2 regions of the Micromonospora sp. NPDC048063 genome follow, and region 1 is predicted to be linked to the other one. Evidence: riboswitches for the same ligand, from Rfam matches in the RefSeq annotation. Region 1 holds a riboswitch; the other holds the start of a gene.
What was found. Region 1 has a riboswitch for S-adenosylmethionine ahead of thrC (threonine synthase). Riboswitches for the same ligand answer to the same signal wherever they lie in the genome.
Positions count from the first base shown of each region.

Region 2: linked by a shared signal. The riboswitch ahead of ACGFZ2_RS16185 (ABC transporter substrate-binding protein) and the one ahead of thrC (threonine synthase) in region 1 are both predicted to bind S-adenosylmethionine.

Region 1 covers NZ_JBIDBG010000011.1:83,408-91,650, forward strand. Annotated here, with positions in the region: gene ACGFZ2_RS24440 (DUF4232 domain-containing protein) at 1-205, opposite strand, end outside; gene ACGFZ2_RS24445 (hypothetical protein) at 1,075-1,998, shown strand; gene ACGFZ2_RS24450 (hypothetical protein) at 2,084-2,815, opposite strand; SAM riboswitch class I at 3,096-3,231, shown strand; gene thrC (threonine synthase) at 3,242-4,528, shown strand; gene ACGFZ2_RS24460 (LysR family transcriptional regulator) at 4,556-5,545, opposite strand; gene ACGFZ2_RS24465 (hypothetical protein) at 5,776-6,288, shown strand; gene ACGFZ2_RS24470 (GNAT family N-acetyltransferase) at 6,637-7,656, shown strand; gene paaN (phenylacetic acid degradation protein PaaN) at 7,709-8,243, shown strand, end outside.
Region 2 covers NZ_JBIDBG010000005.1:245,201-253,443, forward strand. Annotated here, with positions in the region: gene ACGFZ2_RS16160 (glycogen debranching N-terminal domain-containing protein) at 1-1,772, opposite strand, end outside; gene ACGFZ2_RS16165 (VOC family protein) at 2,075-2,488, opposite strand; gene ACGFZ2_RS16170 (N-acetylmuramoyl-L-alanine amidase) at 2,608-3,738, opposite strand; gene ACGFZ2_RS16175 (amino acid ABC transporter ATP-binding protein) at 4,270-5,013, opposite strand; gene ACGFZ2_RS16180 (amino acid ABC transporter permease) at 5,010-5,789, opposite strand; gene ACGFZ2_RS16185 (ABC transporter substrate-binding protein) at 5,831-6,685, opposite strand; SAM riboswitch class IV at 6,953-7,064, opposite strand; gene ACGFZ2_RS16190 (proprotein convertase P-domain-containing protein) at 7,517-8,243, opposite strand, start outside.

The DNA.
Region 1 (8,243 bases):
GCTCGCCGTTGGTGGCGACGACCGTCGGGTCGGTGACCAGGTTGCGCCAGAGCACGGCGGCCCCGGCCCGTTCGCCGGGCCGCAGGGTCAGCGGTCGGGACGGGGCGTCGAAGCCCGGCGTGATCTCCTTGGCCCCGTTGACCACCCGGACCGGTATCGGGTTGCCGTCGCCGTCGTGCAGACGCAGCGCCGGGTAGCCGTTCAACGGGTAGGGCTCCGTGCCGCAGTTGACCAGCTCCAGCCCGAGGCCCGCAGACCCATCGCGGCGTTGGAGCCCGGCGAACTGATCCGAACGCCGGATTCCGGGCACTCGGCGGCGGGGGCGCCCCCGGAATTCGGCGTTGGCGCGCCCGCTCTCGGCATCCTGCTCGGTGCCGGATCGGCCGACGGCGGTTCGGTCGCCGGGGAGCAGGCGCCGAGCAGGACGAGGCCGGCCATCGCGACCCCGAGCGCCCGTGCCGGTCCTGGAACTCCACCGCGCGAGCACGGTACGGGTCGGTGCGCGGGGGTCGCCATCGCCTGATCATCGCACCGGTGCGTCGCCGAGCCTCGGACACCCGGCCGGCGGAGGGTCCGGCGGTGCTGTCGAGCTGCCCCACCTGAGGGACCGGCCGGACCGGGCCACCCGCGCGGTGCCTGTCGAGCTGAATCGTCTACGACATCACCCGTCCCAACTTGGGCGAGGTGATCGGTGTGCGGACCCAGGCGGCGCCGAGCGGTCCGTAAGGGCATGGCGCCGGTGAGTGAGAATCGGGTATGCCCACCTCGCCCGCCGTGCCGCAGCCTGAGCCGCCCGCCGAGCCGTCGCCCGTGCCACCGGCTGAGCCGTCCACGTCCCGCTCCGTGTCGCCACCTGCGCCGCCGTCCGTGTCGCCACCTGCGCCGCCGTCCGTGCCGGCGGCTGCGCCGTCGCCCGCGCCGCCGTCCGTGCCGGCGGCTGCGCCGTCGCCCGCGCCGCCGTCCGCACCGCCACCGGAGCAGCCGTCCGGGCGGGCGCCCGGGCCGAAAGCCTGGGCCGTGCTGGCGGATGAGCGACTGCCTGGGTTTCGCGGGCTTTCGCCGAAGCAGCGCGCGGTGTACGCGACCGCCGCCGCCGTCATCGTCGTGGTCGGCGTGCTGTTCGCCTACCAGGCGAACTTCCTCCTGGACCGGTCGACGGCCACCGAGCGGGCCCGCTCGGACAGGCAGGCTGAGAAGGCGGTGGACCGTGAGCAGGCCGCGTTCGTGTCCACCGTCACTCCCCTCGACTACGACCGGGACCTGCCCGAGGCCTTCAGTGTGCTGCTCGACCGGCCGCTGACCGAAGGCGAGCAGGCCATCCTCACCGCCCTGAACGGCGACGCGTCAGAGGTGTGGGAGTTCCTGAAGCCGCTCGGCGGCCGGGTGGTCGAGCACGCGTCCTATGTGGCGCCGCTCGAGGACGGCAACGAGAACCGCGGTCACGCCCAGACGTTCGACCTGAACCTGAACAGCGATCGCGCCGCCGGACTCACGATCAACAACATGACCGCCGTCAAGGACTCGTGCCGCGTACCCACGGCGCAGACCGTCGTCACCCTTCCGCCGGCGGGCGCGGAGTCCCGGCAGGGGCTGCTGTGGGACCTGACCGGTGGGCCGACGGACAAGCCGCACGGCCCGTACGTCCTGGACGAGGGCGAGCCGCAGGAGGGTCAGCTGTACTTCCGCCGCAACGTCGTCGAGCTGGGCAACGGTCAGTCGAACATGGCCTTCCGCATCCAGCCGGAGGTGTCCACCCACACCTGCGAGTGGCACATCGTCGCCTCCTACACCGACACTACCGGCTCCCATGAGCAACGCATCCCGAGCGGCACCGGCACGCTCACCACCGAGGCCATCCCCTCGCAGCCCGTCCAGTACTTCGAGCGTCCCCCGGCCTCGGGGTGGGGCTGCCTCGGCGCGGTGAGTCAGCATGGTTGCCCGTCCACCGGGTCCATACGGCTACCGAGGCCACCAGCCCACCGGCCGGTTCCAGGCTGAGCTGGCCCCCGCCCGGTACGACCGGAGCCCGCGCCGGCGGATCGGCCGGCGCGGTCCTGGGCCCGGTACGACCCCCGGCGGGACGTCAGCGGGAACGGGGCCTGCGCTTGCGGTCGGGGGAGTCGGGGGAGTCTGGCGCGGTGCCGGAGCCGACGGTTTCCCCGTCGTCGGACGCGTCGGCAACCCGGGCGTCGGTGTGGCTCAGCTCGGCCAGCGTCGTTCCCCTGAGCTGGTAGACGGCGGTACGCCGGATGCTCAGCTCGGCCGTCGGGCCGTCCGCGGGCCGGGTCAGGTAGACCACCGTCGCCCTGCCGTCGCGCACGCTGATGCTCTCCACCGGCGTACGGTCGCCGAGGTCGACCTGGGCCTGGTAGTCCGGCTCGCCCTTGACGTTGCGCCAGGCGGCGAGGGTGAAGAAGCGGCCGGTGCCGCCGCCGTCGAGCATGATCACGCCGATCGCGTCGCCCGCGCCGTCGCCGTCGAGGTCGCCGATGGCGCACGGCCGCTGCAACTCCACCGTCGTGCCGTCCCGGTCGGACCAGCGACCGGCGGCGAGGCGGATCGGGGCGGCGTACCCGCGGTAGCGGACCCGGCTGCTGCCGATCCGGGTGTTGCGCAGTTCGAGGCAGGTGAGCTGGTCGCCGGTGCGGCGGGGGGTCGGGGTCGCCCAGGCGGCGTCGACGTCGTCCCGCTTCGCGCTGGCGGGCCGGTCGGCGGACCGGTCCCGCTTCTTCCGGTTGCCCGCGGAGCAGGCGGTGGTCACCGCCAGCAGGCAGGCCATGGAGAGCGCCACCACCGGGACGAGCTTGCGACGCATTCGCGCGTTCCTTTCCGTCAATGTGCCTGCAAGGTAACGGGAGCGCGCCAGGGGCACACGACCGCTGCTGGTCGCCGTGTTCGGTCCGGGCAGGTGGGCGCGACACCCTGCTGCGCGCCCGGCGCCCCGCCGCCGGTTCCCGCTCCGCGGCAGCCTGAATCCGTACCGTCGAGGAGAGGCCGCCCCTGCGGCTCGGCGGCGACTGCGGGATCGCTCACATCCTGGGATCTGCCATCGATCCGGGCGGCGTCGGTGCTTAAACTCGCAGGTACAACTGCATACCTCATCCAGAGGGGCTGAGGGATACGGCCCGACGACGCCCCGGCAACCACCCCGCGCGCTCACCGCTGAGCGACCGGCGGGGCAGGTGCCAATTCCGTCCCCGCCGCAGGGTGCGATGCGGGGAAAGATGAGAGGACCCTCGACATGACGTCGACGTTCGCCGTCTCCGGCATCGACACCACCGCCAGCCCCGCCCGCGCCCTGGTCTGCCGCGCCTGTTCGGCCCGCTACCCGCTCGCCGCCCAGCACGCCTGCTACGAGTGTTTCGGCCCGCTGGAGGTCGACTACGACGCCGCCGCGCTGGCGACGGTCACCCGGGAGCAGATCGAGGCCGGTCCGCAGAACATCTGGCGGTACGCCGCGCTGCTGCCCGCCGGCCAGGACCCGGCGACCAGGGTCACCCTCGACCCGGGCTTCACCCCGCTGGTCGCCGCCCCGCACCTCGCGGCCGAGCTGGGCATCACCGCCCCGCTCTGGGTCAAGGACGACAGCGGCAACCCGACCCACTCGTTCAAGGACCGGGTGGTCTCGGTCGCGCTGACCGCCGCCCGGGCGCTCGGCTTCAGCCGCTACGCCTGCGCCTCCACCGGCAACCTGGCCAACTCGGTCGCCGCGCACGCCGCCCGCGCCGGGGCGCCGTCGGTGGTCTTCATCCCCGGCGACCTGGAGCAGGGCAAGGTCGTCACGACCGCCGTCTACGGCGGCGAGCTGGTCGCCGTCGACGGCTCGTACGACGACGTGAACCGGCTCTGCGGCGAGCTGGTGGAGACGGACGAGTTCGAGGACACCGCGTTCGTCAACGTCAACGTCCGCCCCTACTACGCCGAGGGGTCGAAGACGCTCGGCTACGAGGTGGCCGAGCAGCTCGGCTGGCGGATCCCGGCCCAGGTGGTCATCCCGATGGCCTCCGGGGAGCTGCTCACCAAGATCGACAAGGCGTTCGCCGAGCTGGTCGAGATCGGCCTGGTCGAGGCGCCGGCCGGCGGCTGGAAGGTCTTCGGCGCCCAGTCGGCCGGCTGCAACCCGATCGCCGCCGCCCTGCACGCCGACACCGACACGATCACCCCGGTCAAGCCGACGGGCATCGCCAAGTCGCTGAACATCGGCGATCCGGCCGCCGGCCTCTACGCGTTGGAGGCGGTGCGCCGCACCGGGGGCTGGATGGAGTACGTCGACGACGACGAGATCCGCGCCGGCATCCGGCTGCTGGCCCGCACCACCGGCGTGTTCGCCGAGACCGCCGGCGGGGTGACGGTGGCGGTGCTGCGCAAGCTGGTCGAGTCCGGCCGGCTCGACCCGACCGCGGAGACCGTCGTCTTCAACACCGGTGAGGGGCTCAAGACCCTCGACGCGATCGCCGCCCAGGCCGGCCCCACCCACCGCATCAGGCCCTCGCTGCGTGCCGCCCGCGACGCCGGCCTCCTCGGCTGAGGTCCGAGGCCGGTGACCGTTCGCGGCTCAGCCGCCGGCCCGGCCCGCCCCGGCACCGGTCGCGCGACTCGCCCCGACGCCGGCCACCCGGTCCGGTCTGCCACCGGCCGGCGTGGTCGCGCCGTGCAGGTGGCGCGCGACCGTCGCGGCGACCTGACGGAAGGCGAGCACGGCGGCACGGCGGTCGTGCCGCCGGGCGGCCGCGACGAAGGGCACCGGGGCGACCTCGGACAGCTCCACGAAGCGCAGCTCCGCGAGGGGCGAGAGCCCGCGTGCCGTGCGGGGGCCCACGGCCACCACCGCCGGGTCCTGGAGGATCAGGTACGCCATCTCCGCCGGCGAGGTGACCGTCACCCCGCGCTGCTGCGGCGGGCAGCCGTCGCGGTAGTCGTTGAGCAGCCAGTAGTCGCGGATCGTCGGCACGTCCTCGATCCGGGGCATGGCCAGCGTGAGCACGTCCGCCAGCGACACCGCCGCGCCGGCGTCGGCCAGGGGATGCCGGGCGCTGAGCGCGAGGACGCGGGGCTCGGCGAACAGCACCGTCCAGTCGTGCCGTTCGGGGTCCAGCGGCAGCCGGGTGAGCGCCACGTCGATCTGGTCCGCCAGCAGGGCGGTGTACAGCCCGCCCACGGTCAGTTCGCGCAGGACCAGCCGTACCTCGGGGGCGGCCCGCTGCCAGGCGGGCAGGATCGACGCGATGAGGTCGCCCGCCCCGCCGGTGCTGAAGCCGACGCGTAGCGTGCCGTCGCCGGTGCCGACGGTGTCCCGGGCCGCCCGTACGCCGTCGGCGACCCCGACCACGGCCCGCTGGGCCGGTTCGAGCAGCGCGGATCCGGCCTCGGTGAGCCGGACGCCCGCCGGCTCCCGGTGGAACAGCGGCGCGCGCACCGACCGCTCCAGGGCGCGGATCTGCTGGCTCAGCGTCGGCTGACTGACGTGCAGCAGCGCGGCGGCGCGGGTGAAGGACCGCTCCTCGGCGACGGCGAGGAAGTACCGGAGTTGACGTAGTTCCACCATGACGATCCCCCTTGCCCGACCCCCGCGGGCATCGACGATCAGAAGATCTACCAGCACTCATAGGTCCGTCCTATGGCCCATCGTTGTCGCGTCTTGGACAGCCCTCCCGACCCGGCCGAAGAATCTCCAGGTGGCGGTACCCGGAAGCTCCCGGGGTCCACCGCCGCCTGTCACATAGGCGACGAATTGCGATCGGCCGCGACCACCCGGCCGGCACGAGAGGGGTTCCCATGAACGCAGCACCGGCCCGCGTCACCCGGGCGGCCGTGACCGCCTTCACCATGCTGGCCGCCTCCCTCGGTGTGGTGGCCCTCGGCGCCACGCCGGCGGCGGCCGGGACGCTGGACAAGTACACCGTCAGCAAGTCGTCGAGCAGCTTCGACGGCGGCTGTGTGGCGGAGTCGACCGTGAGCTACTGGCCCGGCACCGACACCGCGACGTTCACCACCACGGTCCGCAACCCGTACCTGTTCGCGGCGTGCCGGGTGAACACCCGGCTGTTCGTGCAGGGCGCCTCGACCCAGTGGACCAGCGCCACGCACTACACGATGGCGTGTGGGATCACCGACACGACGTGCGCGTCCACCCAGACCACGACCGGCACCTACTACGCCGCCACGCCGAGCCTGACGGCGTACGTGGACAGCGTCAACGACGCGCTGGAGGCGATGGGCCTGGAGCGGTCGATGACCCGCAAGAAGGCGGTCGAGTCGATCTCGATCGAGTTCAGCAAGGCGGGCTGACGCGGCGAACGGGCGGTCGGCACCCACGGGGCGCGGGCCGCCCGTTGTCGTCCCGGGACGGGGGGCCGGGAGGAACGGGGGAGGGGCGACCCACCCGGACGGGGGATCGGGTCGATCCGCCGGGTAACTGGCTTTTCGCTGTGAGTGCGGAAAACGCGCCGACAAGGACTTGACGGCAGGAACCGGGCGGCGCAAGATGCTTCGTGCGGGAGGGCGTCTCGCCGGAGACTTTTAGTTCTTGCGACCCAACGCCGGAGGCGTTGTGCGAGTGTCCCTCCCGACCAACGTCCGATCGGGCCAGCGGTTAAATCGCTGGCCCGATCGTCGTTCCCGGGCCACCCTCGGGGCATGAGCATCACGATCGCGCCGATCGACGTCGCCGACCAGACCGCGATCGACGCGGCCTACCGGATCGGGGCGGCGGCCAACGACGCCGACCTGCCGGACTTCCCACCCTTCTGCCGGCGGCGCTTCGAGGCCGCGATCCGGCACCCGATGCCCGGCAACGCTGCGATCTGGGCGCTGGCCCGGCTCGACGGCGTGCCGGCCGGCTACCTCGCGCTGGACCTGCCGCAGCTCGACAACACCGAGAACGCCAGCGCCGACCTGATCGTGCACCCGGCCCACCGGCGCCGCGGGGTGGGCCGGGCGCTGCACGAGCACGCCGTGCGGCTGCTGCGCGAGCGGGGCCGCAAGCGGGTGCTGGGGATGGCGGTCGCCGCGCTGCCCGGCGGCCCGCCCCGGTCCGGGGCCGGCGCCGCCTTCGCCGCGTCGACCGGCGCCCGGCCGGCGCTGGCCGAGATCCGCAGCCGGCTCGACACCACCCGGCTCGACCACGACGGGCTGGACGCCGCGCTGGCCGACGCCCGCACCCGGGCCGACGGCTACCGCGTCCTCCGCTGGCAGGGGCGCACCCCCGACGAGTACGTCGCCGACATCGCCTACCTCGACGGCCGGCTGATGGCCGACGCGCCCCTCGGCGACGTGGAGTGGGAGCCCGAGCGGATCGACGCCGAACGGGTCCGTGGCATCGAGCGGGCGCTGGAGGCGCGGGGGCGGCGGCGCTACCACACGGCGGTGCGCCACGAGGCGTCCGGCCGGGTGGCCGCCTGGACGCTGCTCGACGTGGGCGCCTCCGCCGACTGGCACGCGTTCCAGCAGATCACCATCGTCGACCCCGCTCACCGGGGGCACCGGCTCGGTCTGCTCGTCAAGATCGAGAACCTGCGGCACCTGCTCGCCCACGAGCCGGCGGTCCGCGCGATCGACACCTTCAACGCGGCCGAGAACAGCTACATGATCGCGATCAACGAGCAGCTCGGATTCCGCCGGGTCGACGGCTGGACCGACTGGCAGCTCACGATCTGAGTTGTGACACGGCCCTACTGATCCTGGGGCTTCCTGTTGCATGATGGCGGGCATGACGGAGACCCCGCACCCCCTGTACGACAGGCACGCCGACACCCTGACCCGTGCGCTGACCGCGATCACGGAGCGCGGGTACTGGTCCGCCTACCCCGAGTCGCCCAGCCCACGGGTCTACGGCGAGACCGCCGCCGCCGACGGCAAGGCCGCCTTCGAGGCGTACCTCGGCGGCGACTTCCCCCTCGACCAGCCGGGCGCCGGCGACCGGGTCGCCACCGAGACCAGCCCGTTCGGCGTCGAGCTGGGCGTCCGCTACCCGCACGCCGGGGCCGACGAGCTGGTCGCCGCCGCCTCCGCCGCCCTGCCGAGCTGGCGCGACGCCGGCCCGCAGACCCGGGTGGGCGTCTGCCTGGAGATCCTCGACCGGCTGCACAAGCACATCTTCGAGCTGGCCAACGCGGTGCAGTTCACCAGCGGCCAGGCGTTCGTGATGGCCTTCCAGGCCGGCGGCGCGCACGCGCTGGACCGCGCGCTGGAGGCGGTCGCCTACGCGTACGCGGAGATGACCCGGCACCCGGGGACGGCGGGCT
Region 2 (8,243 bases), on a different contig from region 1:
GCGGCGAACATCCCCTCGGCGAGGCGGTGCAGGTGCTCCCAGCAGCCGTACCGGGCCAGCCCGAGGCCGATCGTGCCCGCCTCCACGGGCCAGACGCTGCCCCGGTGGTAGCTGAACGGGTTGTACGCCGGGTGTGCCGACGACAGGGTGCGCACCCCCCAGCCGCTGAACATGTCGTCGGCGAGCAGCCGGTCGGCGACCAGGGGAGCGAGCCGGGCCGGCACGATCCCGGTGGCGAGCAGGTGACCGTCGTTGGAGTTGACCGAACGCACCTGACGCTTGTCCGGGTCGAGCGCCATGGCGTGACAGCCCCGCTCGGGCATCCAGTAGGCGCGGTGGAAACGGCGACGAAGGACCGTGGCCCGGCGGAGCAGCCGGGCGCCGAGCGCGGGGTGACCGGCCGCGGCGAACACCACGGCGGCGTGCCGCAGCGCGGCGTACCAGTACGCCTGGAGCTCGCTGGTCGCGATCGGGTTGGGCACCACCTCGCCGTGCTCGTCGACGATCGCGGTGTCCGAGTCCTTCCACCCCTGGTTCTTCAGCCCGGCCCGGGACCGGCAGTGGTATTCGAGGAAGCCGTCCCGGTCGGGGTCGCCGTACCGGTCGATCCAGTCCAGGGCGCGGCGCGCGACCGGCAGCAGATCCCGCACCGTGTCGAGATCCCCCGTCCACGCGAAGTACTGCCCGAGGAAGATCAGGAAGTCCGGCGCGGTCGACCAGTCGCCGTAGTAGCCGCTGAACGGGTCGAGCCCGAGCGCGGACACCGGTCCCTGACGGGCCTCGTGCAACGGCTTGCCGGGCTCCTCGTCGCGCCAGTCGTCGATGCGGCGCCCGAGGTGGCCGGCGTTGAGCCGCAGGCTGTCCGCCAGCATCGTCGGCCCGGCGAGCAGGGCCTGCCACGACGCGGTCATCGTGTCGCGGCCGAAGATCTCCTGGTAGATCGGCAGGCCGGCCATCGGCGCCGTCGGCCCGGCCGGCTCACCCAGCGGCAGCACCGCCAGGTCGTCGACCGCGCACCGCCAGGCCGCCGTGACGTCGAAGTTGCTGCTGCTCAGCCGGGTCAGTTCCCGGGCGAGGTGGGCGCGGGCGCGGGCCGCGTCGTCGCCCGGCTCGGCGAAGGTCGGCGGCGGCGCGGCGAGACGCCGTCCCTCGAAGATCGGCTCGACCACGAGTTCCACCCGGCCCGACCCCCGGGGCGGCACCGCGACCGCGACCAGGACGGCGTCGTCCACGTACCGGACGGGCGAATCCGCGTGTACGCCGATCGCCACCGCCCGGTCGAGGCCGTCGCACCGGTAGGTCAGGCGCAGCTCGCGGTCGTCGGGGTGCCAGCTCGCGTCGACCGCGCCCGACTGCACCCGGCGGCCGGTCTCGGCCTCGCTGGTGTCGGCGAAGTCGGCGGCGAGATCGATCCGCAGTTCCAGTTCCAGCGGCACCGGGGCGTAGCTGACCACGGTCAGCCGGGTGCGCAGCCCCTCGCCGACGAAGCGCTCCACCAGGAGGTAGGCCGCGCGGGAGGGCAGTGTCTCACCGTCGCCGAGTGCCGCGTACGAGAGCTGGGCGTGGCCGGCCACGTTGGCCGTGCTGAACGGCACCGGCTCGCGGCCGTCCACGGCGAGGCGCTCCGTGCTGAGCACCCGGGTGTTGCGCGCGAAGAAGCCCTGCGGGTCGGCGCCGGTGATCCGGCCGCGCACGTCGGTGACCAGCGTGCTCCAGCCGCTCGCCACGTAGAGCAGATCCGGTCGGACCCGCAGGTTCCGGACGCCGCTCATCGGTCCGGCGGCCGGCGTGGCACCGGCGTCCGGGGCGGCCGCGGCCGGCGGGACCTCCCGCGGCCGGAGAGGGTCCCGCCGGGGCGGGCGGCCGGCGGGCGCGGCGGCGTCGCGCGGGCGGCGGGGGTCCCGGCGGCAGGCGCGCTCGGCGGCGTCGACGGCATCGGTGCACCCCCTGACCGGCGGCTGCGGGCCCGGGCGCGCCGGTGCGCGCCGCGGACCCGTCGGACAGCGGTCGGTACCCGGTCGCGCCGCCGGTACACCTCCGGCCGGCCCGCCGGGCCGCGGGAGCGCTCCCGAGGTCAGCGCTGGGGCTGGCCGATGTCCACCATCCAGCGGGTGCCGAAGCGGTCGACGCACATGCCGAACTCGTCGCCCCACATCTGCTTCTCCAGCGGCATGGTCACCGTGCCGCCGTCGGCGAGCTTCTCCCAGTAGCCGCGCAGCTCGTCGGCGTCGTCGCCGCTGAGGCTGACGGCGACGTTGTTGCCCGGATCGTGCTCCATCCCCGGCGCGGTGTCCGAGGCCATCAGGGTGTAGCCCCGGTCGGTCTCCAACATCGCATGCATGATCTTGTCGGTCAGCGCGGGATCGTCGGTGCCGAACTCGCCGAAGGTGCTCATCGACAGTGAGCCGCCGAACACACGCTGGTAGAACTCCATCGCCTCCCGTGCGGTGCCCGGAAAGCTGATGTACGGGTTGAGCCGAGACGCCACAGCACCCTCCTCCGGTCGTGAAGGCGTCATCGTCGCAGATCAGGGGCCGGGTGTGGACGAGGCGCGCCCGCGTTCCGCGGCCCGTGGGAGCGGGAGGTCGTCCCACGGGCCGCGGGCGGTCAGTGCCGGAAGGAGTGGCGCACGACGCCGCCGACGAGGACGCACCACGTGTTGGTGGTGAGCTTGCCGTTGCGCGGCAGGCCGTGCAGCGCCTGGAGATCCTGGACGGCCTTCTTGGTGGCGTGGTCGTACTCGCCGGTGACGGCGACGTCCGCCCACCCCTTGAAGTTGAGCATGAACTGGGCGGCGCTGACCGGGATGCCGGCGGCGTCCTTGTCGAGCTCCGGCGCCAGCGTCTCCCAGGTCGGCGCGGTGAGGGTGGCGTCGACGTCGACCGGGATGCCGTTGCGGTACTGCCAGTCCTGCACGGCCGCGACGGTGGCGGCGTCGAAGACGCTGTTGACCGGCACGGTGTAGCCGCGGTGGGCCAGCAGGTACTGCACGACCCGCACCGACGGCGAGCCGACGAACCGCCACAGGTCCGGCCAGCGGCGGGCCGGCACGTCCGCCAGATCGGTGTCGAGCGCCTCGAACACCCGGCGGCGCAGGACCGGGAACTGCCGGTAGAAGGCGGCGCCGGGGCACTGCGTGGTGCGGAAGTCCCAGTGCCCGAAGATGTCGTGGGCGTGCAGACCGTACTGCCGGCAGATGGTCGTGCAGAGCTTGACCAGCGAGTCCAGCAACGCCTCCGGCGGCGTCTCGGTGACGTACGTGCCCTCGTTCTCGATGCCGATCGCCCGGCCGTTCTCGCCCGGACAGTGCGCCGAGATCATCTGCCGGTCGCCGGCCTGCAGCCGCTCCAGGCTGCCCCGGCGCCCCTCCATGACGTATCCACCGCGGCTGACGGTGAAGTGCTGGCCGGTGTCGGACCAGCGGTTGCCGTCCATGTGCAGGTCCTGGCAGTCGCGGGCCAGCTTGATCGCCTGCGCCTCTGAGTAGTCGGTGACGTTCGGGAACGCCATGTGGTGCACGATGATCTTGTTGGTGGGGATGGCGCTGACCGACAGCGGGTCCGCCGGCGGACGCGCGCCCCACTCGTCGCAGCTGTAGATCCAGTCCAGGTCGGCGCCGGGGTCCGCCTGCGCGGCGGCGGGGAAGGCGAGTTCGCTTCCGACGACCGCGACCGTGGCGGCGCCGAGGCCGGCCCGCAGCAGGGTCCGACGGTCCAGTTCGGAGTGGTCGAGGTGCATGGCATCTCCTGTGCGGCCGGGTCGGGGGTGGGAAGGGGTGCGTGAAAGGAAACTCCAGTGGCCGCCTGTGTTGTGGAAGATATTGCCCAGACCTCCGCCGCTGGTCAATAAGGAGCCGCCCGGCCGTCCGGGTGACCGTCCGTGCCGAGGTCGAGGATCACGGGCAGCGACGCGCAGGTGGCCGTGGGTCGTCGGGTTCCGACAACGGAGGCTTCGGCCGGTGAACGAGCCGGCTGCCCGGACCGACGACAGCGCGGACCGTCAGGAGGCGTCACCAGGCAGCGTAGACCGGTACGGGCGGATCCGCGGCGCGAACCGGCGTCCGACGATCCTCCGAGAGGGACGGTCCGCCGACGGTCGGGTGATCGGGCCGCACCGAGCGGGGGGCTACCGCACAGCGGCGTGCCCGCGATACTCGTTCGGCACCGGACCGCGTGCATTCACGGAAGATGCGCCTCAGACGGCCGCATGCCCGTTGTCCCAGTTCCCGGCGGCGCCGGTGGTGCTCCTCGGTGGGGACGTCGCGGCGGGTCAGAGCACCTGGGAGAGGAAGCGGCGCAGCCGGGGGTGCTCCGCCCCCTCGAAGATCGCGGCCGGTTCGCCGGCCTCCAGCACCACGCCGCGATCCATGAACGCGACGGTGTCGGCGACCTCGCGGGCGAAGCCCATCTCGTGGGTGACCACCACCATCGTCATGCCGCCGGCGGACAGCTCGGCCATCAGCCCCAGCACCCCCTTGACCAGCTCCGGGTCCAGAGCCGAGGTCGCCTCGTCGAAGAGCATCACCTGCGGCCGCAACGCCAGCGCGCGGGCGATCGCGACCCGCTGCTGCTGCCCGCCCGACAGGTGCGCCGGCCGGGCGTCGGCCTTGGCCGCGAGCCCCACCAGCTCCAGGTGGTCGCGGGCGACCGCCGCCGCCTCGTCCTCACCAAGCTTCCTGATCCGGCGCAGCGCGAGGGTGATGTTGCGCAGCACGCTCATGTGCGGGAAGAGGTTGAACTGCTGGAAGACCATGCCGACCCGCTGCCGCAGGGCATCCGGGTCGTCGCCCAGCACGCTGCGCCCGTCGAGCAGCACGTCGCCCCGATCGGGCTCGATGAGCCGGTTGATGGCGCGCAGAAGCGTGGACTTGCCCGAGCCGGACGGGCCGATCACGCAGGCCGTCGCGCCCCGCGCGACGTCCAGGTCCACGCCGCGCAGCACCCGGTGCGACCCGAAGGCCAGGTGCACGTCGCGGACGCTCAGGCTCACCGAGGTCGTCGTGTCGATGCTCATCGCTGGTTTCCTCCCGCCGCCCCCGGCAGCGCCAGGTCGAGGTCGTCGTCGGCGTCGGCGGGCGCGGCGGCCTGCCGGCCGTGCCGCAGCCGCCGGTCGATCCAGTTCACGACGTGGGTCAGCGGCACGGTCAGCGCCAGGTAGAACAGGCCGGCCAGCAGCAGCGCCGACTGGTTGCCGGTGTTCGCCGCGTAGTCCTGCCCGATCCGGAACAGCTCCCGCTGGCTGGCCAGCAGGCCGAGGAAGTAGACCAGGCTGGAGTCCTTGATCAGCGCGATCAGCTGGTTCACCCAGGCCGGCAGCACCCGGCGGATGCCCTGCGGCACGATCACCAGGCGCATCGCCTCGCCCCAGGACAGGCCCAGCGCCCGGGCCCCCTCCAGCTGGGCGGCCTCCACCGACTGGATGCCGGAGCGGAAGATCTCGCCGATGTAGGCCGCCGCGATCAGCGACAGCGCCAGGATGCCCAGGGGATACGGGTTGGGGCCCCACACCTCCATGCCCAGCGGCGCCAGACCGACGCCGATGAGCAGGATGGTCGCCGCGGCCGGCAGGCCGCGGAAAACGTCGGTGTAGACCCGCGCCGGCCAGCGCAACCATCGGGTACGCGAGATGCCGGCGACGGCCAGCCCCATGCCCAGCACCGAGCCGAGCAGGGCGGCGGAGATCGCGAGGATCAGCGTGTTGGGCAGCCCGACCGTCAGCATCTCGGGCAGCGCCTCGCGCATGGAGTCCCAGTCGAAGAAGGTCTCCCACAGGGTGCTCAACGGATCCATCGTGTTCTCCTACCGTCCCGCTCGCTCGTCGTCCGTACGTGTCAGGAGGCGGCCGAGGCCGACGGCACCGGGACGGTGCCGCTGCCCGGCTTGAAGTCGGCGGGGATCGGGCGGCCCGGGTAGTACTGGGCCTGCAGGCGGCTCCACGTGCCGTCGGCGATCACCTCGTCGAGGCCCTTGTTCAGCGCCTCGCGCAGCTTGTCGTTGCCCTTGGCGAACGCGTACGCCGTCGGGGCCGGGCTGAGCAGCTTCCCCGCCACCTTGATCTTGCCGTTGCTGTCGGCGGCCGACTTGTCGCCGATCTCGGCGGGGGCGATCCAGGCGTCGGCGGTGCCGGCCTTGAGCTGGTTGATCGCGCCGTTGTAGTCGGGCACCCGGACCGGGTCGAGGCCCTCGCCGGTCGCGTAGTCGTCCTGGACGGTGCCCTGCACGACCACGACCCGCTTGCCGGCGAGCTGGTCGAAACCGGTGATCGACGAATTGGCCGGCACGTCGAGCCCGAAGTGGCCGAAATCGTAGCCGTTGCCGAAGTCGACGGTCTTCTTGCGGGCCTCGGTGATGGTGATCGAGGAGCTGCCGACGTCGAACTTGCGGTTGTTGACCTGCGAGAGCAGCGCGGAGAAGTCCGTCCCGACGAACTCGACCTTCAGGCCGACCTTCGCGGCGACCGCGGTGAGCAGGTCGTTGTCGAAGCCGGTGAACTTGCCGTCCTTGAGGTAGACGTTCGGCGGGGCGTCGGTGAGCGTGCCGGTGCGCAGCACACCCGGCTGGAGCAGGTTGTACGGGTTGTCGGTCGCCTCGGACGCGTCGTCGCCGCAGGCGGTCAGGGCGGTGGCGGCGAGGACGGCGGCGACGCCGAGGGCGGCGGCGCGGGTGAGGGCGGGAAGGAATCGCACAGGTGTCTCCGAAAGGGGTCTCCGACGGCGGGCACGGGCGTGCGTCGCCGGCGGTGCGCCCGGTGGGCGTACCGCTGGGGTGGTCCTGGGAAGGGGGTCTGGTGCGTGGCTAGCGCGGGTCGCCGGGGCGACACGAGGCGCTGCAGACCCGCATCATGTCGACGTGGCGGCGCCGGGTCAGGGGCGGCGTCGGGGCCGCGGCGCGGACCGTCGGTACGCAGATGCGGAAGGACATGGCTCTCCTCGGTCGTTGCTGACCTGGGAACCAGGCCACGCTTGCACCGGAGCTGCTCCGGTGCCTGGTCTTCACCCGGGGCACCCCTGCGCGGACGAGGGTTGCCGGCCAGCGAGCCGGGGCTTGACGCTGGCGCTCATGACCTGCCGACGAGGCTAGCAGCCCCCCGTGGTGGCGCGTCCAGCCGCTATGACCACCCTCACGTGGCGCCGCCCGGCGCGAGCGGAGACGCTGCCGACCCAGGCGGCGACCGGCGGCGAATTGAGGCTGACCCCGACGCCGAGCCCGGTGGCGAACCCACGCCGAACCCGGGGCCGAACCGGCGGGCTCGGTTCCGGGCGGTCACTCCTCGATCGCGCCGCCCACGTGCCGCGGGTGCTGCCGGACGGTGTAGCCGGGGGTCGGTGGCGCGGCGGGCGAGGTGGTCGGCGAACCCGGTCTGCTCGCGCAGCGTCTTCGAAGAACTTCGCCTTGAGTCCAGCAGAAACGGACACGGTCCTCGCAACTCCCAGAAGGTCTGGGTGTTGCGAGGACCGCTAGATCCCGAGGTTCAGCCGGGGTCCCGGTGTGGGGGTGCGCTGGTGGCGCCGTTGCCGCTAGAGCGTCAGCGTCCAGGTGTTGAGGTAGCCGGTGTCGCCGGAGGCGGCGTCCTGCACCCGCAGCTTCCAGGTGCCGTTACGGGCCTCGGAGGAGAGGTTGACGGTGTAGGTCTGGTTGATGTTGTCGGTCGAGCCGCCGGTGCGGTTGTGCAGGGTGTAGGCGGTGCCGTCGGGGGCGATGAGGGTGACGACGAGGTCACCGATGTAGGTGTGGACGATGTTCACGGCGACGGTGCTTGCGGTGGAGGCGTTGCCGGAGCAGCCGCTGATGGTGATCGAGCTTTCCACCGTGGTGTTGTCGCCGATGCTGACGTCGGTGCCGTTCGTGCCGGTGCAGCCCGGGGGCGTCCCGCCGACCAGGTTGAGCGTCCAGGTGTTGAGGTAGCCGGTGTCGCCGGAGGCGGCGTCCTGCACCCGCAGCTTCCAGGTGCCGTTGGCGGCCTCGCTGGAGAGGTTGACGGTGTAGGTCTGGTTGATGTTGTCGGTCGAGCCGCCGCTGCGGTTGTGCAGGGTGTAGGCGGTGCCGTCGGGGGCGACGAGGCTGACGACGAGGTCACCGATGTAGGTGTGGACGATGTTCACGGCGACGGTGCTGGTGGCGGAGGCGTTGCCGGAGCACCCGCTGATGGTGATCGAGCTTTCCACCGTGGTGTTGTCGCCGATGCTGACGTCGGTGCCGTTGGTCTGCGAGCAGCCGGGCGGCCCGTTGACCGTCAACGTGTAC